DNA from 3 places in the Brevibacillus sp. WF146 genome. Region 2 is predicted to be linked to each of the others. Evidence: riboswitches for the same ligand, from Rfam matches in the RefSeq annotation. Region 2 holds a riboswitch; each other region holds the start of a gene.
The links. Region 2 has a riboswitch for thiamine pyrophosphate ahead of thiO (glycine oxidase ThiO). Riboswitches for the same ligand answer to the same signal wherever they lie in the genome.
Positions count from the first base shown of each region.

Region 1: another riboswitch for thiamine pyrophosphate. It lies ahead of thiS (sulfur carrier protein ThiS); the one in region 2 lies ahead of thiO (glycine oxidase ThiO).
Region 3: another riboswitch for thiamine pyrophosphate. It lies ahead of thiC (phosphomethylpyrimidine synthase ThiC); the one in region 2 lies ahead of thiO (glycine oxidase ThiO).

Region 1 is NZ_CP109943.1:2,416,890-2,424,215, reverse strand. Features, by position in the region: gene A6764_RS12070 (ABC transporter substrate-binding protein) at 1-199, opposite strand, end outside; gene A6764_RS12065 (ABC transporter permease) at 215-994, opposite strand; gene A6764_RS12060 (ABC transporter ATP-binding protein) at 994-1,770, opposite strand; gene tenA (thiaminase II) at 1,755-2,435, opposite strand; gene A6764_RS12050 (acetylornithine deacetylase) at 2,444-3,712, opposite strand; gene A6764_RS12045 (thiazole synthase) at 3,714-4,487, opposite strand; gene thiS (sulfur carrier protein ThiS) at 4,489-4,692, opposite strand; TPP riboswitch at 4,924-5,034, opposite strand; gene A6764_RS12035 (kinase-associated lipoprotein KapB) at 5,074-5,460, opposite strand; gene A6764_RS12030 (alanyl-tRNA editing protein) at 5,488-6,708, opposite strand; gene A6764_RS12025 (DUF2203 domain-containing protein) at 6,806-7,195, shown strand; gene A6764_RS12020 (50S ribosomal protein L7ae) at 7,238-7,326, opposite strand, start outside.
Region 2 is NZ_CP109943.1:4,036,370-4,043,695, reverse strand. Features, by position in the region: gene A6764_RS20045 (ABC transporter permease) at 1-50, opposite strand, end outside; gene A6764_RS20040 (ABC transporter ATP-binding protein) at 47-766, opposite strand; gene A6764_RS20035 (efflux RND transporter periplasmic adaptor subunit) at 794-2,068, opposite strand; gene A6764_RS20030 (glucose-6-phosphate isomerase) at 2,287-3,648, shown strand; gene A6764_RS20025 (excisionase family DNA-binding protein) at 3,635-3,880, shown strand; TPP riboswitch at 3,943-4,056, shown strand; gene thiO (glycine oxidase ThiO) at 4,231-5,343, shown strand; gene A6764_RS20015 (S1 domain-containing protein) at 5,579-6,601, shown strand; gene A6764_RS20010 (YugN family protein) at 6,739-7,140, shown strand.
Region 3 is NZ_CP109943.1:1,875,986-1,883,311, forward strand. Features, by position in the region: gene A6764_RS09300 (GerAB/ArcD/ProY family transporter) at 1-1,330, shown strand, start outside; gene A6764_RS09305 (ATP-dependent DNA ligase) at 1,335-2,285, opposite strand; gene A6764_RS09310 (hypothetical protein) at 2,465-2,635, opposite strand; gene thiC (phosphomethylpyrimidine synthase ThiC) at 2,687-4,468, opposite strand; TPP riboswitch at 4,613-4,723, opposite strand; gene A6764_RS09320 (cation diffusion facilitator family transporter) at 4,905-5,783, shown strand; gene A6764_RS09325 (YcdB/YcdC domain-containing protein) at 5,924-7,326, shown strand, end outside.

The sequences.
Region 1 (7,326 bases), 1.6 Mb from region 2:
CCGCCGCGTAGAGGAACGAGTGCACGGCGTTCGGATACCAGTCGAGCGCGATGGTCAGTTCGGTCGGCTCGCCGCCGCCCGCCGCAGGCTGACTGGCTTGCGGTGCCGTTTCGCTTCCCGTCTGGCTGCCGCACGCCGCCAGCCCTGCCGCCAGCGACAGGGTCATCAGTGTCTTGGCCCATCTGGAAAAACGTTTCATGGTTCAACAGTCTCCTTACTGTGATTTCATCTGTTTCGGTGTGTTCGTGCGCGTATGCGGTGCGAACCGCCGCTCGATCGTGCCGGCCAGCCAGAAGAGCAGCATGCCGAGGACGGAGAGCAGCAGCACGGAGGCAAACAGGGCGGGCGCCTGGAAATTGCCCGATGCCCGCCGGCCGAAATAGCCCAATCCCTCGCTCGCGCCCAGCCACTCCCCGATGGTCGCCCCCCCCACGCTGTACGTGGCCGCCACCTTCAGGCCGCTGAAAAAATGCGGCAGGCTGGCCGGAAGCTGCAGTTTGGCGAAAATCTGCCAGCGCGTCGCCCCCATCGTCCTCAGCAGGTTGACCATCTCCGGGTCGGCCGCGCGCAGGCCGTCATAGGTACTGACGACGATGGGAAAAAACGTGAACAAGATCGTCACGGCAATTTTTCCCGACAGCTCGTAGCCGAACCAGAGAATGAAGACGGGCGACAGGGCGATGATGGGAATCGTCTGCGAAATAACGATATAGGGATAGACCAGCCGTTCCACGGTGCGGCTGAGATTCATCGCCAGGGCGAGCGCAATGCCGAACACGATCGACGCCGCCAATCCCATCAGCACTTCCCGCAGCGTCGCCCACAGGTGCAGGCCGAATAGCTGCTCGCGCAAATCCCATACGGCCAGCAGCACGGCGCTTGGCGGCGGGAGAATAAACGGCGGGATGGCAAACAGGCGGCAGACCGCCTCCCAGCCGGCCAGGAGCAGCACGAGTGAGGCGCCAAACCAGATTCCCCGGTGAACCGTCCTCATCACGCATACCTCCCGACCGGCTGTGCCGCCGCCGATTGGCGCAGGAGCTCCCAAATCTGCTCACGCAGCGCCTGAAACGCCGGGTGACTGCGGCTCGACAGCGAGCGCGGCCGCGGCACCGGGACGGCCAGTTCCACCGGGAGGCTGATCGGGCTGCCGAGCAGCACGACGATCCGGTCCGCCAGAAGGATCGCCTCGTCGATGTCGTGGGTGATCAACAGCATCGTGCTGCCCGTCTGCTGCCACATCGCAAGCAGCCACTCCTGCATCTCCATCCGGGTAATGCCGTCCAAGGCGCTGAACGGTTCGTCCAGGAGCAGGAGGTCGCTGCCCGTCATCAGCGCGCGCAAAAACGAGACGCGCTGCCGCATGCCGCCGGAGAGCTGCGCGGGATAAGCGTCCGCCCAGCCGCCCAGACCGAAGCGGGGCAGTTCCTGCCGCACCCGGGCCTGCGCTTCTTTGCGCGGCATTCCCTGGATCTCCAGCGGCAGCGCCGCGTTTTCCACCACCGTCCGCCACGGCATCAGCAGATCGCGCTGCGGCATATAGGCGACCTGACCCAGCCGCCGGGCCGCCGGTTCGCCGTCCAGCCTGATCTCCCCGTCCTGTGGCTGCAGCAGGCCCGCTGCCAACTGAAACAGCGTGCTTTTGCCAATCCCGCTCGGTCCGATCAGGCTGACCAGTTCGCCGCGCCCGACCGCGAGCTGAAAACCGTCGAGAATGGCTTTCTCCCCGTAGGAGAAACGGACGCCCGCGAAGGCTAGTTTTTCTCGCACGGCCACATTTCCCTCCGGTACGCCATCTCCCAGAACAGGTACTCCATGCGCGACGTATTGAGAAAATGCTCTTCCAGCCGGGCCAGTTCCCGCTCGCTTTTGCCTTTCGCCAGTTGATCCATCAGCCCGATCAGCCACTGCGCCAGTTGGCCGAACTCGTCCGAGCTGTAGGTGCGCACCCACTCGCCGTAGAGCTCGTGATCCAGCGCGCCGTCCACCTGCGCCAGTTGCTTGCCGATCTCCCAATAGCTCCACATGCAGGGCAGAACGGCGCTGACCAGTTCGGCGAGCGTGCCTTGGTGGGCCACTTTCAGCATGTAGCTGGTGTAGGCCAGCATTACAAACGACGGCTGGGTCGCCTCCAGTTCTTCGCGGGAAATCCCGAAGCGGGCGGCGTACTGCCGGTGCAGTTCCATCTCGTGATGGAGCGTCGCCTCCTGCAGGGCGGCAAACTTGGCGCTGGTGGCCAGATCGTCCGCCTTGGTGCTGGCGATCGCGAAGAGTTTGGCGTAGTCGATCAGGTAGACGTAATCCTGCTTCAGGTAAAACTTGAACGATTCAACCGGCAAACTGCCGTCGCCCAAGCCGGTTACGAACGGATGGCGATGCGTGCGCTCCCAGATCGGGGCCACGCTGTTCAACAGGCGCTGTGTAAAAGTCGCCACGACGATATTCACTCCTTCTCCGTGTTGCACCAGTCTGCGAGAAACCGGGCCATGATTTGCGCAAAGCGGACCAGTTCGTCCGGATCGATCGACTCGTCGACGGCATGGGCCTGGGACAGCTCGCCGGGACCGAATATCACCGCCGGAATTCCGGCGTGGGCAAACCAGCCCGCATCCGTCACGGTTCCGGACATGTCCACCACAGGCGGACACTGCATCTCTGCCTCATAGGCCCGCTTCAGCCTGGACAGCGCCGGATGGCCGAGATCCAGTTCCAGCGAGGGGAAAATCTCGCCCCGCTCTTCGATCATCGACCGGCCTCCCCAGCGGAATGCGGGCGGGTGGTCCCGCAGCCACGGGTCGGCCGCGGCCGCCGCCAACACATGGTCTTCGATCTCGCGAATGATCGCTTCATGCGATTCGTTCGGGTAAAAATGGACGGTAATCCACAGCGCGCAGCGGTCGGCGATAAACGCCGCATGCCGGCCGCCTTCGATGACCGCGGGGTTGATCGTGTTGCTGCCCGGCGGAAATCCGGGGTACGTCTTCATCACCGCCCAGTGGCGTTCCAGTTCCTGCAGCGACGCGATGATCTTCATCATCTTCTCGATCGCGGAGGCGCCGTGCACTCGTCCGCCGGCGTGGATGGTTCTGGCCCGCATCCCGTCGTGCAGGGTGACGGGGCTCTCTACCGTGATCCAGCCGGTAATCACGCCGCCCTGTCCCTTCATGTGCAGGTGGCTGGTGTCCACGACGACGGCGTAATCGGCGGTATAGCCCCGTTCGATGGCGGCGAGCGTGCCTGCTTCGCCCGCTTCTTCGCCGATCACGGACTGGAAGATCAGGTCGCCTTTCAGCTCGATTCCGTGCTCGCGCAGCATCTGAATGGCAAACAGGCTGGCTGCCAGGCCGCCTTTCATGTCGGCGACGCCGCGTCCGTACAGGCGTCCGTCCCGGCCGCGGGTGAGGGCGAACGGCGGATACGTCCAGCCGCTGTCGTCGCCCACTTCCGCCACGTCGACATGTCCGTTGACAATGAGGCTGTTCGCCCGCTCCGGTGCGGTGCCCCGCAGGCGGCCCACCACGTTGTCATCGCCGGGAAAGACCGTCCAGCGGTCCACATCAAAGCCCAGCTCGCGCAGCTTTCGGGCGATCAGGCTCTGCGCGCCGCCGCTGTTGCGGGCGGGCGGGCTGACCGTGGGATGGGCGATGAGCTCGGCCAGCAGGGCGAACAGCTCTTCTCTCCGCTCGGCAATGGCTGCCGTGACGCGTTCCACGTTATTCAATCATCCCTTCTGTCGGACTGCTGGCCGAGGCGTAGCGCTTTTTCGGGATGCGCCCGGCGAGGAAGCCCTTGCGCCCCGCTTCCACGGCCAGTTTCATCGCTTCGGCCATCAGCACCGGGTTGTCCGCCAGCGCCACCGCCGTGTTCAGCAGGACGCCGTCCGCGCCCAACTCCATCGCCTTGGCGCAGTCGGCCGGCGACCCGATGCCCGCGTCCACGATCACTGGAACCTTGGCGTCTTCGATGATGAAGCGCAGGTTGTGCTCGTTGAGTATCCCTTGGCCGGAACCGATCGGCGACGCCCCCGGCATGACCGCGTGCACGCCCACTTCCTGCAGCCGTTTGGCGAGAATCGGGTCGTCGTTGGTGTAGGTCAGCACGATAAAGCCTTCTTCCACCAAGATGCGGGAGGCCTCCAACGTGCCGATTGGATCGGGCAGAAGCGTCTTGGGATCGCCGATCACTTCCACCTTGATCATGTCGCACAGCCCCGACGCCTTGGCCAGCCGGGCGATCCGCACCGCCTCCTCGGCCGTGTAAGCGCCGGCCGTGTTGGGCAGCAGGGTGAATTTTTTCAAATCCAAACGTTCCAAAAAATTGGGCTCGTGCGGATTTTCCAAATTGAGCCGGCGCACGGCAAAGGTGAGAATCTCCGCTTCCGATACGGCCACCGCCTGGCTCTGCGTGTCCAGATCGGGAAATTTGCCGGTTCCCAGCAAGAGGCGGGAACGAAACTCATACGGTCCAATTTTTAATGTATCCATCATGTCAGCCTCCTCCGACAAAGTGAACGATTTCGATCCGATCGCCGTCCGCGACCGGCGTGGATTCGTAACGGGCGCGGTCGACAATCTCGCCGTTGCGCTCGACGACCACGATTTTCTCCTGCAGTTGGTAGGACAGAAGCAGGGCCCGGACGGTATTGACCTCGTCGTCCAGCTCCACGCGCTTGCCGTTCAACTGTACCAGCATGTTCCCCCTCCTTTTGTCAGCGCCGTCGGGAATGGCCGGCCGCCTGTCGCCTTCCTGCCGTAAAAAAACGGCTTCCCTGCCTGACCGAACCCCAGACAGAAGAAGCCGTTCGCACGGATATCGGGCGGACGGCAAACAAAAAAACCATCCGCCACGGATGGTTTTGGTTGCGCATGTGCAGTGGTCGCACTCCGGCGCGCGTGACGCGGCACGGAATCACGACAGTGCGTTGATGCAGCCGATACCTCTTCCTCCGCTGGCATGACCCAGGTCAGGTTCAACGGTCAGTAACACATTCGTTACAATCTCAGCCGACTATGCTCGGCTCCCGTTTGGTATTGCGCTATGCGGTTTTGCTTGCTTGACTACTACAGTAGCACGCTATCCGTTGTTTGTAAAGGTCTCCTTGCGCAGTGCCTCCAGCTCGTCGAGACAACGCTGGGCCCACGTGACCATCTTGCGCAGTTTGTCCATCTCCCGCTCCAGAGCGGTCTGGACCGATTCCTTGTAGTCGGGCACCGCTCCGCCGTAACGGATCACGGTCTGACTGGGCACCATGATCTTTTCCTGATAGGACAGGGCGGGACGCTGATGAAACAGCGGCACATCCACCTCGTACGGGTTGTGCAGGTCCCCCTGCGTCGGGTATTTCAGCACCGCAAGCACCTTGACCAGCAGTTTGTCCCCGTGATCTTCCAGCACTTCCGTTACGTATTCACCCGTCTTGTAGGAGACGCGGACCAGGTCTCCCGTGTTCCAGATCGACATGCCTTTCTCTCCTTTCCTGAAAAAACGTCAGTCCTGTTGGACCCTGATCGATTCCTCCAGCAGCCGGCGGGCGTGGGCCAGCACCGCTTCCGCAGGACGGACCGGCGCGCCCCCTCCTTGGGCCATCGCCGGATTGCCGCCCCCCTTGCCGTCGATCAAGGGCAACGTATCCTTCAGCAGTTGGTTCATCGGCAGCGCTACCTGCTCGCCGCGGGCGAACACGAGCTGCAGCTTTTCTCCCTCCGCCGCGAACAGACAGACCGCGTCCGCTGCCTGTGCCGTTACCAGTCTGGCGAGCTGCTGCAGCTGCTGCATGCTTCGACCGGCCAAAACGGCCTGGACCAGCCGCATGTCGGACAGACGGGCCGCCTGCGCCAGCAGGGACTGCGCCTCGCCTTCGAGCAAACGTTTTTCTTTCTCCTCCAGCGTCTCTTTCAACTGCTCCCGTTCCGCCACGAGCCGCTGCGCCTGCTCGGCCAGCTCCGCCTCGCCGGCGTTCAGCGTGCGGGTCAACTCGCGCAGCAGGAGATGCTTGCGGGAATAGTCGGAGAGCGCCCGCCAGCCGCAGAGGAACGTTACCCGGATGTTGCCGCGGTGCCGCTCCCAGCCCGTGATTTTGATCGGCCCCACTTCGCCGGTCCGGGCCGGATGGGTGCCGCCGCAGGGGTTGTAGTCAAAGTCGGGGATGATCACCACACGGATGTTCTCGCTGACGGTCGGCTGCTTGCGGAGAGGCATGACGGCCAGTTCGGCGTCCGTGACAAACCGTGCCTCGATGGGCCGGTTTTCCAGCACGATGCGGTTGGCCAGGGCCTCTACCCGCTCTGCCTGCTCGACGGACAGTTCGTCCAGCCGGACGTCAATGGTGACGTGATCCCTGCCGAGGTGAAAGGCGACGGTCTCCGCCCCCAGCGCCTCGACGAACGACGCCGAGAGAATGTGCTGCCCGGCGTGCTGCTGCATGTGGTCAAACCGCCTGGGCCAATCGATCTGTCCCGTGATCCGCTGCCGCTCCTGAGACAGCGGAGCTTCCAGCCGATGGCGGATGTCACCGTCCACTTCCTCCACGTCGATGACGCGGATGCCGTCCAGCTCGCCCCAGTCGCAGGGCTGCCCTCCCCCAGTCGGGTAAAAGGCGGTGCGGTCCAGCACCACGTACGGGGTACCGTCGGGTTCCGTCCCCTGCTTCAGCACGTACGCTTCAAACGTGTGCAAATACGGATCGTCATAGTACAATCGGTTGTTCATAGCCACTCCTTACTGCCGGTTCCTGTCTTCCTGCCGGCGTTCTGTCCATTTCCTCCGCTCGCGGTTCTCCCTATAATAGAACCAGGAGGTGGGATGCTTGGCAAAAAAGTATTTCACGGTGGAAGAAGCCAATCGGATGCTGCCGTATGTACGCCAAGAGCTTTCCTTTTTGCAGGAGGCCAAGCGCCAATTCGCTGCAACCTATCAGGAGCTGGAGCAGGCAAAGAAACAGCAGCCCCCGGACGACGGCACGGTCTTTACGCTGGAATGCCGCCTGGAATTCATGGAACTGGAGGCGCAGATGCGCATGAACCGGCTCTACGAACAAGGCGTTCAGGTAAAGGATATCGATATCGGCCTGTTCGACTTTCCTTCGGTGCTGAACGGGCAGGAGGTGCTGCTCTGCTGGCGTCAGGGCGAGCCGACAGTCAGCCATTACCACGGCATTCACGAAGGGTACGCCGGCCGCAGGCCGATCGGCGAATAGCGGGTCGGTCTCGGACAAGCGGCGCTCATGGATAGGCTGCTCTCATCCGGCCAGACGTGCCAGCTTTTGCTCCCGTTCCGCCCGTTCCTCCGGCGAAGCGAGATCGTATTTTTTCAACAGGTGGAACAGTT
Region 2 (7,326 bases):
TTCGCCCAAATGCCTTCCAGGGCGCTGCGAAAACTTTCCCAGACGTTCATGTCGTGATCACCTCGTCGGACGGAACGGCAGTCAGCCGGTTTTCCACCCGTTCGTCACGAATGATGACGCCGTCCTTGAACGTGACGATGCGTTCCGCGTGCCGGGCGATGTCCGGCTCGTGCGTAACCAGGATGATGGTGACGCCCTGGCTGTGCAGTTCCTGAAACATGGCCATGATTTCGGTGCCGGAGCGGCTGTCCAGGTTGCCGGTCGGCTCGTCAGCCAGCAGGATGGACGGCCGGTTGACCAGCGCGCGGGCAATGGCCACACGCTGCCGCTGCCCCCCGGAGAGCTGTGTCGGCTTGTGGTGGACGCGCTCGGCCAGCCCGACGCGCCCAAGCGCCTCCAGCGCCCGTTTTCGCCGTTCCGCCCGTCCTACGCCGGCGTACATCATCGGCAGTTCCACGTTGTGCAGCGCCGTGGAACGGGCCAGGAGATTAAAGGATTGAAAGACGAAGCCGATTTTTTGATTGCGCACTTGCGCGAGCTGCTTGTCGGTCAGTTTGCTGACCTCAATCCCGTCCAGCGTGTAGGTGCCGGAATCGGGCCTGTCGAGGCAGCCGAGCATGTTCATGAATGTCGATTTGCCGGAGCCGGACGGCCCCATGATGGCGACGAATTCCCCTTTTTCCACGGTGAGCGAGACGCCTTTCAGGATGGGCAGTACCGACTCGCCCGTCTTGTACGATTTTGTCAGGCCTTCGACGTGCAGCATCGGTCGACCTCCTTTCTTCCGAACAGGTTAGATGCCCGAATTCTGCGGTTCCGCGGATGGCTGGACCGGGGCGTTCTCCTGGAGGGAGTCAAACGGACCGAGAATCACCTGTTCGTCCCCTTTCAACCCCGACTTGATCTCAGCGAACAGCTCGTTTTCCACACCCACGATCACTTTCCGCTTTTTCGCCACGCCGTTCTCCGCCACCCAGACAAACGTGCTGCCGTCCGCATCCTGCTGAACCGCTTCGATCGGCACCTGCAGGGCGTTGTCGATCTTTTCCACGGAGATGTCGATGTCGACGTGGAAGCCCGGTTTCAAGGCGGACAGGTCGCCGCTCGGTTCCAGCGTCACTTTTACCCGGGTCTTCTCCCCTTGGCCCGAGCTGTTTGGCGTTGTGACGGCGATCGGGGAGATGCGGATCACCTTGGCGCTCAGCTTTTGCTTGCCCAGCGCGCTGCCTTCGATCACCGCGGTCTGCCCCAGCCTGATCTTGCTGACGTCGGACTCGTTGATGTCCGCCTCGATCAGCAGATGGTTCAGATTGGCCAGCGTCAGGATTTCCGTTCCCTTGTTCACGTATTGGCCGTTTTCTGCGGCCCGCTCGATGACCGTTCCGTCGGCCGGCGCGACCAGCACGCTTTGCACGCGTTCTTTTTCCAGCAGGGCTTTCTCCGCCAGGCGGGAGTTGATCTGCGCCTCTAGGGAGGCGATCTCTTCCCTGCGCGGCCCTTTTTGCTTCAGCGCGTACTGCTGCCTGGCCACGTTGAGCGCGGACAGCGCGGAGTCCACCTGCGCCTTCGCCTTGTCCAGCTCCTGCTGGGTCGTGGCGCCCGACTCATGAAGCTGCCGAATGCGTTCGTACTCCCGTTTGGCGTTGTCGTAATCCCGCTCCGTCTGGGCGACGCGTTCCCGCTCCTGCGCCAGTTCTTCCGGTTCGCTGCCGGCCTGTGCCTTGGACAGGTTGGCCCGGGCCAGTTCGATCTGCGCGTCGATCTCCATGATCCGGCTGTCCACGTCGGAGGTGTCGATCTTGCCGATGACCTGTCCCTTTTTGACGGCATCCCCCTCCTTCACGGCAAACTCGCGCAGGATTCCGTTGACGTTGGCGTATATCCGCTGCTTGTCTTCGACGGTGACGATCCCGGAGGTGAGTACCTTGGTCTCCAGCGCGGCCGTGGTGACCTTTCCCACGCTGACAGGCGTTCCCGCTGCCTGCTGTGAGCCCATCAGGGTCATGCTTGCGGCTCCCACGGCCAGTACGGCAGCGACGGAGCCGACGATCCACCAGCGTTTCTTCATACGTTCCTGTCTCCTTGCCTAATCATGTTATGAGGTTCGAATGGTTTTACGGGGCTGGAGGGAAAAGGTAACAACGGGCACAGGTTGTTCACAAAATGTTCACAATTATGCGGCGAATCCATGATGGATGGACAGATCGGACTTCTTGCGCTGCCGGTTCGGCGGCAAACATGATAAGATGAGAAGCAGAAACAACCACGTCTTTTGGGGAGGGAGCCATGAACCAAGCGCTTCGTTTCGACTACTCGAACGCCCTGGGCTTTGTTCGGCCGCACGAATGGGCGCAGCTTGCCCCGGCGGTCAAACAGGCCCACGAGCTGCTGCACGAAAAGACGGGGGCCGGCCGCGATTTTCTCGGCTGGGTCGATCTGCCCGTCGACTACGACCGGGTCGAATTTGAACGGATCAAACAGGCAGCGGCGAAAATCCAGGCGGAGTCCGACGTGCTGCTGGTCATCGGGATCGGCGGTTCGTACCTGGGCGCCAAGGCCGCCGTGGACGTGTTGGGCCATCACTTTTACAACCTGCTGCCCAAAGCCAAACGGCGCACGCCGGAGATTTACTTCGTCGGCAACAATCTCAGCCCGGTCTACGTCTCCCACCTGCTGGACGTTCTCGAAGGTAAGGACGTCTCCATCAACGTCATCTCCAAATCGGGCACCACGACGGAGCCGGCCATCGCGTTTCGCCTGTTTCGCGCCTGGCTGGAGAAAAAATACGGGCGCGAGGCAGCGAAAAACCGCATCTACGCGACCACGGACAAGGCGCGGGGCGCATTGAAACGGCTGGCGGACGAAGAAGGGTACGAAACCTTCGTCATCCCCGATGACGTCGGCGGACGCTACTCCGTGCTGACCGCGGTGGGCCTCCTGCCGATCGCCGTGAGCGGCGCGGACATCGACGCGCTGATGCAGGGAGCGGCGGCCGCCCGGGAGCGCTACCTGACGCCCGTCCTGGAAGAGAATCCGTGCTACCAGTACGCGGCCGTCCGCAATGCGCTCTGCCGCAAAGGCAAAACCGTGGAGCTCCTGGTCAGCTACGAGCCGCAGTTCCGCTATTTTGCCGAGTGGTGGAAGCAGCTTTTCGGCGAGTCGGAAGGCAAGGACGGCAAGGGGATTTTTCCCGCTTCCGCCGAGTTTTCTGCCGATCTGCACTCGCTGGGACAGTACATCCAGGACGGCTTGCGCCACCTGTTTGAAACGGTGGTGGCCGTGTCCAAGCCGGCGGCGGACGTGACGATCGGCGAAGACCCGGACGATCTCGACGGGTTGAATTTTCTCGCCGGCAAGGGCATGGACTTCGTCAACAAAAAAGCGTTTGAGGGAACGCTCCTGGCCCATGTGGACGGCGGCGTGCCCAACCTCGTGGTGGAAATTCCGGAAGCGACGGCCTATCACCTCGGCGAACTGATCTACTTCTTCGAAAAGGCGTGCGGCATCAGCGGCTATCTGCTCGGGGTCAACCCGTTCGACCAACCCGGGGTGGAAGCCTACAAGGCGAACATGTTCGCCCTGCTGGGCAAACCGGGGTACGAACGGCAAAAAGCGGAACTGGAAGCGAGACTGCGTGGAAAACAGTAAGACCTACCTGACTGTGGCCGAGACCGCCGCCTACCTGGAACTGCCGGAGACGTTTATTCTGGAAAAAATCCGCGAGGGACGCATCCGTGCCGTTCACAACGGCGAAGAATACCTGATCAACAAGGACCAGTTCCAGCATCATCTGGAGCAGATCCGCAAGCTGCGGGAATGGGAGGAAGCGACCCGAAACGAACCCATTCCCGAAAGCTACGACGTGAAAGACGAGGACTGAGCGCCGCGCTCTTGCCAGGGAGCGGCCACCGGTCTATACTGAAGGGTGTAAACGACATAACGGAAAGCAACTGGGGGAGTCCATCACGCAGGGCTGAGAGGACGGAAGCGATTGACCGTCGACCCTTTGCACCTGATCCAGATCATGCTGGCGCAGGGAAGTGGTTGCAAGCAAAAGAGCTGTCTGTGTTTGCGGATGCGCATCGGCCCACCTTTCCTGCCGGGGAAGGTGGGCTTTTCGCATGCGTTCGTCCGGCGGGGCGGCATCGGCGGGCGGGGGATGGCGGCCGTTTACCAAGGCTTCGCCGCACGGCAGGGCGGGGCGCAGTTCCAGCGAGGAGAGGAAGAACCATGACAAATTGTTTGATCGTAGGCGGAGGCATCATCGGATTAAGTCTGGCATACGAACTGTCGCGGCGGGGGTTGTCCGTCACGGTGGCAGAGCAGGGGCCATGGGGCGGCCAGGCGTCTTCCGCGGCGGCGGGAATGCTGGCTCCGCTCAAGGAGTTTTCCGAGCCCGGACCGCTGCTTGATTTGGGAATGGATTCGCTTCGCCTCTATCCGGAGTGGGCGGCGGAGCTGGAAGCGGAGGCGGGCGGTGACGTGCAGCTCAGCGTCGACGGGCTTTTGACCGTGGCATTGACGGAGGAGGAAGCGGAGCGGCTGCGCGCAAAGTTCGCCTGGCAGCGGGAGAGCGGTTACGACGTCCACTGGCTGACCGGAGCGGCCATCCGGGACGTCGAACCGCTGTTGACGGATCGGGCGGTGGCGGCGATCCACTCGCCGTCCGAAGGGCACATCAACAACCGGCTGCTGCTGCAGGCGCTGGTGACGGCGTGCAGGCGGCGGGGCGTGACGCTGCTTTCCGGCTGCGTGGTGACGGGCATCGCCACGGAAGGAAGCCGGGTAGTGGGCGTCGAGACGACGGCGGGACCGCTGCGGGCCGACGAAACCGTCATCGCCTCCGGGGCATGGGCCGGCATCATGATGGGCTGGCTGGGGCTGTCCATTCCCGTTCGGCCGGTACGCGGACAGATCGCGGCGGTTGCCTCGGCGGGGATTCCGCTGCGCACGGTGATTTTCGGCAGCACGGGCTACATCACGCCCAAACGGGACGGCAAAATCGTCATCGGCGCCACGGAAGACGAGGCCGGCTTTCAGCGGGAGGTCACGCTGTCGGGCTTGACCGGCGTGCTCAACGGCGTCATGCCGTATGTGCCGGCGCTCTCCTCGGCCCCGTTTTTGGAAGCGTGGGCGGGACTGCGCCCCGCTTCCGCCGACGGCAAGCCGCTGTTGGGGCCGGTGCCGGGATGGACGGGATTGTCGATCGCCGGCGGCCACTTTCGCAACGGCATCCTGCTCTCCCCGATCACGGCCAAGCTGATGGCGGATTATCTGGAACAGGGAAGGGCGGAGCGGCTGCAGCCGTTCTTGCCCGAACGATTTGCGGGCGTCTCGTTGTAAACGATCTTCCTTCCATAAATAAAACCGGTGCTTTCTCCTAAGAAGGCGCCGGTTTTTTCGTTTCGCCGCTGGCTTGGCCAAAAGGGGGTGTTCGGGGTGCCGGGCTGGGGCGCCTTGGTTGCCATTCAGGAATGGTTGGGTCGCAAAATGGGCTAGACTTGCCTGGAAAAATAGACACCTCCCCACACGCAGCCGTATATCGTAATACAGAAACAACAAGAGGGGAGGAGTTTTCATGGAGTCGTCGCAAAAACAACTGTTTCAGGCTGAACCGGCGGCGGTCAGCATGTTGAAGGATATGCGCCAAACCGTGCAGAACATTTGCAAGGAGCACGCGCGGCAAAAGGTACGGATCGAAGCGTTGGACGGCCGCGTGTACGAGGGCAAAATCCTCGATGTTGACGATTTCCACGTCTACGTGGAGATCGAGGAGAACGACGAGGGGCCGGACGAAGATCTGGGAGCGGTGGAGCAGGTCTCCAGCCGGTATCCGCACAACCCGCGGCCGCATAACGGATGCCCGCCTCGCGGCAATGCCGTCAGTCCATACGGTACGGCCGGTCCCAATGTCAGTCCGTACGGGTTGGTGAGCCCCTACGAGACAGGTCCCAACGTCAGCCCGTACGGGTTGGTAAGTCCCTACGAGACAGGTCCCAACGTCAGTCCGTACGGGTTGGTGAGCCCCTACGAGACGGGTCCCAATGTCAGTCCGTACGGGTTGGTGAGTCCCTACGAGACAGGTCCCAACGTCAGTCCGTACGGGTTGGTGAGTCCCTACGAGACGGGTCCCAACGTCAGCCCGTACGGGTTGGTGAGTCCCTACGAAACAGGCGGCCCCGATGCCAGCCCGTACGGAATGGTGAGTCCCTATGAGACGGCCGGTCCGCCCGGCAAACCTGACGAAGCGGTGAGCCCCTACGAGGAAGCCAGTCCGTACGAACAACCTGCCGAGAAGGTGAGCCCGTACGAGGCGGTCAGCCCGTACGAAGCGGTCAGTCCCTATGAAACCGTCGGTCCCCAGGGCAACGTCACGCTGCAAAACAACATCAATCTGTACGGCAGCCCGTATCCCCAGGTAAGCCCGTATACTGACGTCAGTCCGTACCCATACCCGCCCGATTATCCGTACGTTCCGTTCTACCCGTATGTTCCGTACGGCGTGTACGAGGCGCCTGTTTGCAAGAAAAAAAAGCGCCGCTGTCGCCGCAAGGTCATTCCCCTCGCGCTGTTTACCCTGCTGTCGATTGCCCTGATTTGACCATGGAACCAGCAAATGTGAAAGCCTCTGCCGGGCTGTTTCCGGCGGGAGGCTTTTTCCATTTTCCCCGTTGGTTGAGTACAACCGCGCCGTTTGTCGCACACTACCGGTTAGAATCCGGAAAGGCAGGGATGGAGATGCAACCGATTGACAGCAGTTTGACGGGAACGAGAGGCACGTTCGGCTACTTTCGCGAGTCGCTCGAACCGAACGGCTTTACCCTGGCCAACTGGGACTACCACCGGGGATTTTTTGACCGCAAGCTGGACGATCAGGGGATGGTGTATCTGCGGCTGCCGGTGACGGTCAAGGAAGGGGAACTGGACAGCCCGGACGCCTGGTTGGAACTGGGCACGCCGTTTGTGCTGAAACACGTCTACCAGACCGGTGTGGAAGAAGACATCGGCTATTACGTGCCCGTCGCTTCGGCGGCCATGAACCAGTTCCAGGAGCCGGCGGACAAGGATGCGCCTGTAGAACAGGTCTGGATGCGCAAGGCGGAGGCGATCGTCAGAGAGTTGGAAAAACGGTTTGCGTAGCATCAAACGGGCCTTGGGCAGGGGCCCGTTTTTTTGCGGACGACGCCGGCGCTGCCCGCCGGATGGACCTGCCCGCGGCTGATGGAGACGGCCGGCCAGCACCGGTCTGACCTGCCGGGGGCCCTGTCTATGGCGGGGGATTCCGCAGTGGTGTAGAATGGTAGCAACAGGAATGGATTCCCTTCA
Region 3 (7,326 bases), 2.2 Mb from region 2:
GCAGATTGCCTGGCTGATCGGCAGCGTCCTGATCACGGGGGCGTTGATCAGCCAGCCGCAAACGCTGGCCAAAATTGCCAAGAATGACGCGTGGTTTGCCTACATCATTCCGACGTTTTACGCCATGCTGGTGGCCCTGGTCTTCGCGAGGCTGACGCGGGCCTACCCCGGAAAAAACCTGTTTGAAATCATCTTTCTGGTAGGGGGCAGGTGGATCGGCGGCATCGTCAACGTCATCGTGCTGTTCTACCTCTGGCTGTTGATCGTGGCGGACATCAAGGGGGTCAGCTTCTACCTGCATTTGACGCTGCTGCCCCGGACGCCGCTGGAAATCATTCTCCTGGTGTTCGTTCTGGTGCTGATGTACTACGGCAGAACAAGCACGGAAGTGGCTGCCCGCGTCAATGAAATGTACTTTCCCGTTTTTTTTCTCATCGCCGCCTTGCTGTACTTTACACTGAGCAACGAGTATGCGGTTGAACGGCTGGAGCCGGTACTGGAGAGCAAGATTGCGGCGGTCGGCCTCATCAATCTCGTCGCGTCCGGGATGTTTGGCGACATCTTTTTGTTCGGCGCGTTTCTGCATGCCATTTCCCACTCCCGGCTGCTGTATTCCACCATGAAGCACGGGGCGATCATCGCCGGATTTTCGCTGACGCTGGTGATGGTGATTCAGTTGGGCGTGATGGGGTATCTGATCACCAGCCGCCTGAGCTTCCCCCTCCACACGCTGGTGCAGCAGATCCACATTACCGACTTCCTGGACCGCGTGGAAGTGATCCTGTTCAGCATCTGGTTTCCCGCCTTCACGATCAAGGTGGTCATCACCTACATCGCCTTTCTCGTCGGCGTCGGATCGTTCGCCGGCCAGCATCATTACGCCGCCTGCAACGGGCCGTGCGGCTTGTTCGTCGTGGTCTCCTCGCTCCTGTCGTTTCCCAAAACGGATGACGTGCTGCGCTTCATCAGCTACGGCATGCCGGCCATCACCCTCATCATTCAGCTTCCCCTGCTGGCATTCCTGTTTGCCGCAGCCCGCTTGCGCGAACGGGGAAGCAGACATGACCCGCTTCCCGTCCATACGAGAGAGTACAAGCGCTTCCGGACGTGGTCCTGGATCAACAAGCTGGCGCTCATGGGGTGTGTGGTGTCGATCGTCGGCGGGGCCTGGTTGGAGGAGCGGATCAGATTTGCCGGCCTGATCAGCGGCGCGACGTATTTTTTCTGCTATCTGGTGGCGCTGGTGAGCTCCTATCTGGAAATGCAGGCGATCAATCACCTGAAACACAAGCAGACGCAGGGGAAAGAAACAGCCGCCGCAGAGCAGTAGGAGGTCATCTCATCATCTCCCTGTCCAGCCTGCAGGCGTGCGGCGGCACGTCCACAATCGCCTGGATCGATGGTTGGCGAAGCGATCGCCCTTCCGTCCATTCCGCGTACTTGATTTTGGCCGTGAGCGTGGGATTCACCCAGAACGCGTCGGCATGGCGCTCGGGCTTGTTCACAAAGGGTCTTTCGCGGATAACCGTAGGCATCAGCCTGTCGGTCAGCTCCCGCCACTCCTGACGGGACAGCTTGCCTGTCCCCGCGTGGCCGATGTACCAAAACTGAAAGTCCTCATCGTAAAGGCCCAAAAGCACCGCGTTGACAACCCCGCCGTTCAAGGTGAAACCGCCAATGGCCGCAATCACATCCCGGTAATGTTTGATCTTCAGCCACACCTCTTTTTTCGCGCCGATAAGGTACGGGGCATCCAGCCGCTTCATGACAATGCCTTCCATGCCGTGCTGCCGGATCACCTCAAACAGGGCGGAGCCGTTATCGTGGGACGGCACCACTTGAACGTGGCTGTTCGGTTCGATCGTTTCGGTCAGCAGCCTGATTCTGTCCTGCAAGGAGCGTTGGTTGATCCATTCCCCGTTCAGATACAGACAGTCAAAAATCATGTAGGTGATCGGCACGGTCTGCTGCATGCGGGGCACGTTCTGCATGCGGCGAATCCCGTCCCGGCGCATCACTTCGTGAAAGGAGGGCTTGCCGTCGCTTCCCAGCGCGATCACCTCGCCATCCAGGATCACGGAGTCGGCTCGGCAGTACGTGCCGAGATCCGTTATTTCGGGGTAGTGCAGGGTGCGCTCGTTTCCCTTTCGGTTGAACAGCCGCACGTTCCTGCCGTCGTGATAGGTCAGGACGCGAACGCCGTCCCATTTCACCTGGGCAATCCAGCCCGGGTCCCGGGGTATGGTGTCGCTCCCCACTGGCTCCATCGGGATAATCGGTTTCATGTTCCACCTCATCCGCGTAAACGGGATTTGCCGCCGGACGGAACGAAGGGAGCCGTCCGGATCGGCCTCATCCATGATTGTTCCCCAATTGGCCGGGGAAGTCTGTGCCGATTCCACATGAGCTGCAAACAAGCGAAAGAGGCGATGAGCGGCATCCGTCTCATCGCCTCGGCTGCGGTTCAGTAGTACGTGCTTTCAGCGTACAGGCATTTGCGGCAGGTCATCGACAGCGGGCCGTCGGCAAAGTCGTGTTCGCACTCGGACTGGAGCTTCGCCAACTGCTGCTTCACCCTCAGCCATTCGGCCTCCAGCCGTTTTGCTTCCGCGAGAAGCTGTTCCGCCTGGTTCACACGATCTCCTCCTCGTCTTGCAGGTGCGCGTGGGGCGCCGGGAAGCGCCGCCTACGTGTAGAGCCGGTTCCCCCGTTTCCGGAAGGCGACCGCCTGCTCTTTCAGCCCTTGTTCCACGGCCGTCTCCACGGTCAGGTTGTTCTCCTGCGCGTACTTGCGGATTTCCTGCGTGATGTTCATGCTGCAAAATTTGGGTCCGCACATCGAGCAGAAGTGGGCCGTTTTCGCCCCTTCCGCCGGGAGCGTCTCGTCGTGGTACTCGCGGGCCCGCTCCGGGTCAAGCGACAGGTTGAACTGGTCGTTCCAGCGGAATTCGAACCGCGCTTTGGACAGGGCGTCGTCCCGCTCTTGGGCGCGCGGGTGTCCCTTGGCCAGGTCGGCGGCATGGGCGGCGATCTTGTAGGCGATCAGCCCGCTGCGGACGTCTTCCTTATTAGGTAAGCCGAGGTGCTCCTTGGGCGTCACGTAGCACAGCATGGCCGTGCCGAACCAGCCGATCATGGCCGCCCCGATGGCGGAGGTGATGTGATCGTAGCCGGGGGCGATGTCGGTGGTAAGCGGCCCCAGTGTATAGAAGGGGGCTTCCTGGCACACCGTGAGCTGCCGTTCCATGTTCTCGCGGATCAGGTGCATCGGCACGTGGCCGGGGCCTTCGATCATCACCTGGACATCGTGCTTCCAGGCGATCCGGGTCAGTTCGCCCAGCGTATCCAACTCGGCAAACTGGGCCTCGTCGTTGGCGTCGGCGATGGAGCCGGGACGGAGGCCGTCTCCCAGCGATACGGCGATGTCGTACGTCTTCAGAATCTCGCAAATCTCCTCAAAGTGGGTATACAAAAAGTTTTCCCGGTGATGCGCCAGGCACCAGGCGGCCATGATGGAACCGCCGCGGGAGACGATGCCGGTCACCCGTTTGGCCGTCAGCGGAATGTAGCGAAGCAGCACGCCGGCGTGGATGGTGAAGTAGTCCACCCCCTGCTCCGCCTGTTCGATCAGCGTGTCACGGTACACCTCCCAGGTCAGCTCCTCCGCCTTGCCGTTCACCTTTTCCAGCGCCTGGTAGATCGGGACGGTGCCGACCGGAACCGGGCTGTTGCGGATGATCCATTCCCGGGTGGTGTGGATGTGTTTGCCCGTGGACAGGTCCATGATCGTGTCGGCCCCCCAGCGGACGGCCCATATCATTTTTTCCACTTCCTCGCCGATGGAGGAGGTGACGGCGGAGGTGCCGATGTTGGCGTTCACCTTGACGTGAAAATGGCGGCCGATGATCATCGGTTCGCTCTCCGGATGGTTGATGTTGGCGGGGATGATCGCCCGGCCGCTGGCCACTTCCCGACGCACGAACTCAGGCGAGACGCCCTCGCGGATCGCCACAAACTCCATCTCCGGCGTAATGATGCCGCGGCGGGCGTAGTGCAGTTGGGTGACGTTTTGTCCCTGGCGGGCGCGCAGCGGCCTGCGTCCGTTGGCGGGAAAGACGGGGACGGACGCCCCCTCCCGGTTGTACCGGTAGCCGTCGTCCTCAGGCCTGCGCTCGCGGCCGTCGTATTCCTCGGTGTCGCCCCTCTCCGCGATCCAACTGCTGCGCAGGGCGGGCAGCCCCTTGCGGATATCGGTGATGTAGTCGGGTGCCGTATACTCCCCGCTGGTGTCGTAGACGCGCAGAGGCGGGTTGGGCACTTCGCCGTTGGGGGTGATGGACGGCAGCAGGGAAATCTCCCGCATCGGCACGCGGATGTCCGGTCTGGAGCCCTGGACGTACGTTTTGCGGCTGCCCGGAAACGGCGGGACGGCCGATGCGGAGATGAAGGGGAAAGATGAAGTGGACATGAAAAAAACCTCCTTGTCACGGTTGCACGTGGCGTGAACCCTGCGGGAGGCGGAGAAGCCGCGTCACGAAAAAACGCCGCATGGAACCATGCGACGCCAGACGCAGTTAAGAAAGGGCGTGCGCGAACAGACGCGCACCCCGTTTCTCGGTGTCAAGAACATTCCTCCGCTGGCATTACCCAGTTCAGGTTCAACGGTCGACGGCGGATCAGCCATCCTCTCAGCCTGGTTCCCCAAGCTCCCGTGCATGTGTGTAATGTTGTACGGAACCAGCTTACCACTTTCATAATATTCCCGGCAAGAGGTTTTGGAGCTGTCCAACTTATTTTCCTCCTCCCTATCATGCTGACCCGGACTAAAACTGTTTCTGTAGACCCACTCGGGAGTCGTCTGGTACGATGAAGGTCGTGTGAAAAGGAGTCTTGAGGTGATGCAGGTGGATGTGTACGCGAATCTGAAGCAGGGGGAACGGGGAGTGTGGGTCAGCATTATCGCCTATGTCTGCTGCTCCCTGGTGAAAGTGGGGGTGGCGCTTGCGGCAGGCTCGGAAGCGCTGCTGGCGGACGGACTGAACAACACGACCGACGTGGTCGCTTCCGTCGCCGTGCTGATCGGCCTGCGCATTTCGCGAAAGCCGCCCGATCACGACCATCCCTACGGCCACTTTCGCGCGGAAACCATTTCGGCCCTCGTCGCATCTTTCATCATGCTGGCGGTCGGGATCGAAGTCCTCAGCCGGGCGATCTCCTCGCTGTTCAACCCGGAGATGAAAGCGCCCGACATGCTGGCCGGTTGGACCGCCCTGGCAACCGCTGCCGTTATGTTCGGCGTCTACCGCTACAACCGGCGGCTCGCGCGGGCGACCCACAGCCAGGGCTTGATGGCTGCCGCGGAAGACAACCGCTCCGACGCTCTGGTCAGCGTCGGCACCTTTGCGGGAGTGGCCGGCGCCCAGTTCCAACTGCATTGGCTGGACCCGCTGACCGCGCTCGTGGTGGGCGGGATCATCCTGAAAACGGCGTGGTCCATTTTCCGCGAGGCTGCGCACCGGTTGACGGACGGGTTTGACCGCGGAGAACTGGAAGCGCTGCGCTCCACCATCGCCCAGATCCCCGGCGTCAAGGACATCAAGGACATCAAGGCGCGCTACCACGGAAGCAGCGTGCTGGTCGATGTCGTGATTCACGTGGATCCCAGACTGAACGTGACGGAGAGCCACACGATCACCGAGGATATCGAGGCGCGGATGAGGGCCGCACACAACGTCAACGCCGTGCACATCCACATCGAGCCGGACGAACGGTCCCAGCGCTGACGACACGAAAACCTGTCACTGCCCGTTAGCGGGCAAGGGACAGGTTTTTTTCATCTTTCTGTCTTTGGTATAATGTGGATGAAACAGATGAACATGGCAATCAGCGAGACAAAACGAAAGGGTTCAGGAGGTTGTGCACCGTGCGGAAACAGGCTGCAGCGGACATGGAGACTGCGCTGAACGGACTAAGGAAGCGGGCGGTTTCACTGTTTGACATCCCATCGTCGTACAGGCTGCTGATCGAAGATGGGGGGCGTCACCAAGAAGGGAAGGCCACGTTTCTCTGGGTCAAGCCCGACAGCGAGGAAGGGATTGCGGTCACGTTCAGTTCGGAGGGAAAGCTGGTTGAATTTACGCAGGATGTTCCCGACGAGTGGAATCGTCGCCCGGTGCTGCCGGTTGATGCATTAAGGCGGCGGGCGGAACAGTTCGTTTCCAGCCACGAACCCAAGGCGCTGGAAGCATTCTCTCACGTGACGGTGACCACAGAAAAAAACGGCGTCTGGGTTCACTTTTGCCAGGAGGCGCTGGGATTGCCGCTGCCGCTGTCAGGCTGCCGCGTCAAGGTGCACCAGAGCGGCGCGGTGACCGATTTTACCTATTTCGGCGTGCAGCCGCTGCCGGAACCGCCCGCGCGGTTGGTGGGGGAGGCGGTGTGCGAGCGTTTCCTGGAAAACGACGTAACGCTTAGGCTCGAGCTGAAGCTGCTTCCGGAGAGCGTATTCGCCGGCGGGGGAGGAATGTGGCGGCTGGTGTATGAACCGGAGTCGGTCTACCTGACTTTTTCGGCGGAAACAGGCCCGCAGGCAAAAGCGGCGGCGGACGAAGAGAATGTGAACTGGCTCCCCCTGTCGGCTGAAGCCGTTTCAGCTTGTGAACAAGGCGTCGAATCGCTGGAGGAACTGATCGGGATTGACCCTGTCCACTACGAACGCATTCAGCAGACCGCGTTGTTCGCCGCGGAGAACCAGACGGCTGTGGTTTGGGGCCGTCGCGACCGTGTCTCGCAGGAGCCCGATCGCCCATACCGCTCGATTAGAGAATTTTTCCTCAGGCGGCAGGAAGAACGTGCGGCCATGGCCCAGCTTGATGCGAACACGGGACGTTTGCTGAGCTTTTGGCGATGGGAAGAGGAAGCAGGTACGCTCCGCCTGTCCCGTGAGGAGTGTTTGGAGCGGGCCGTTTCCTTCCTGCGGCGGGCGGTGCCGGAACTGCTGCCCCTGCTGGAACTGGCATCGGATGTCCCGGACGAGGGAGGGGACGAGCGCCGCGAACGGGAACATTTTCGGTTTCGCGTCCGAAGAGGCGGCATCCCCTGCGAACCGGGGTTCCTCTTCGTCACGGTTCATTCCTCAACAGGGCGGATCGAACGTTTTTCCGGGCTCGATGCGCCTCCAAACGGGTTGATTCATGCGCCGATCATTCCCGCCCTGCCGCCTCGAGAAGCCCTGCGTCGTCTCCGGGAGGAAACCGTATTTCGCCTGCAGTGGGGGCGGTGCCGAGACGGCGGCCAGTCCCTCTACCGCCTGCAGTACGCGGCCGT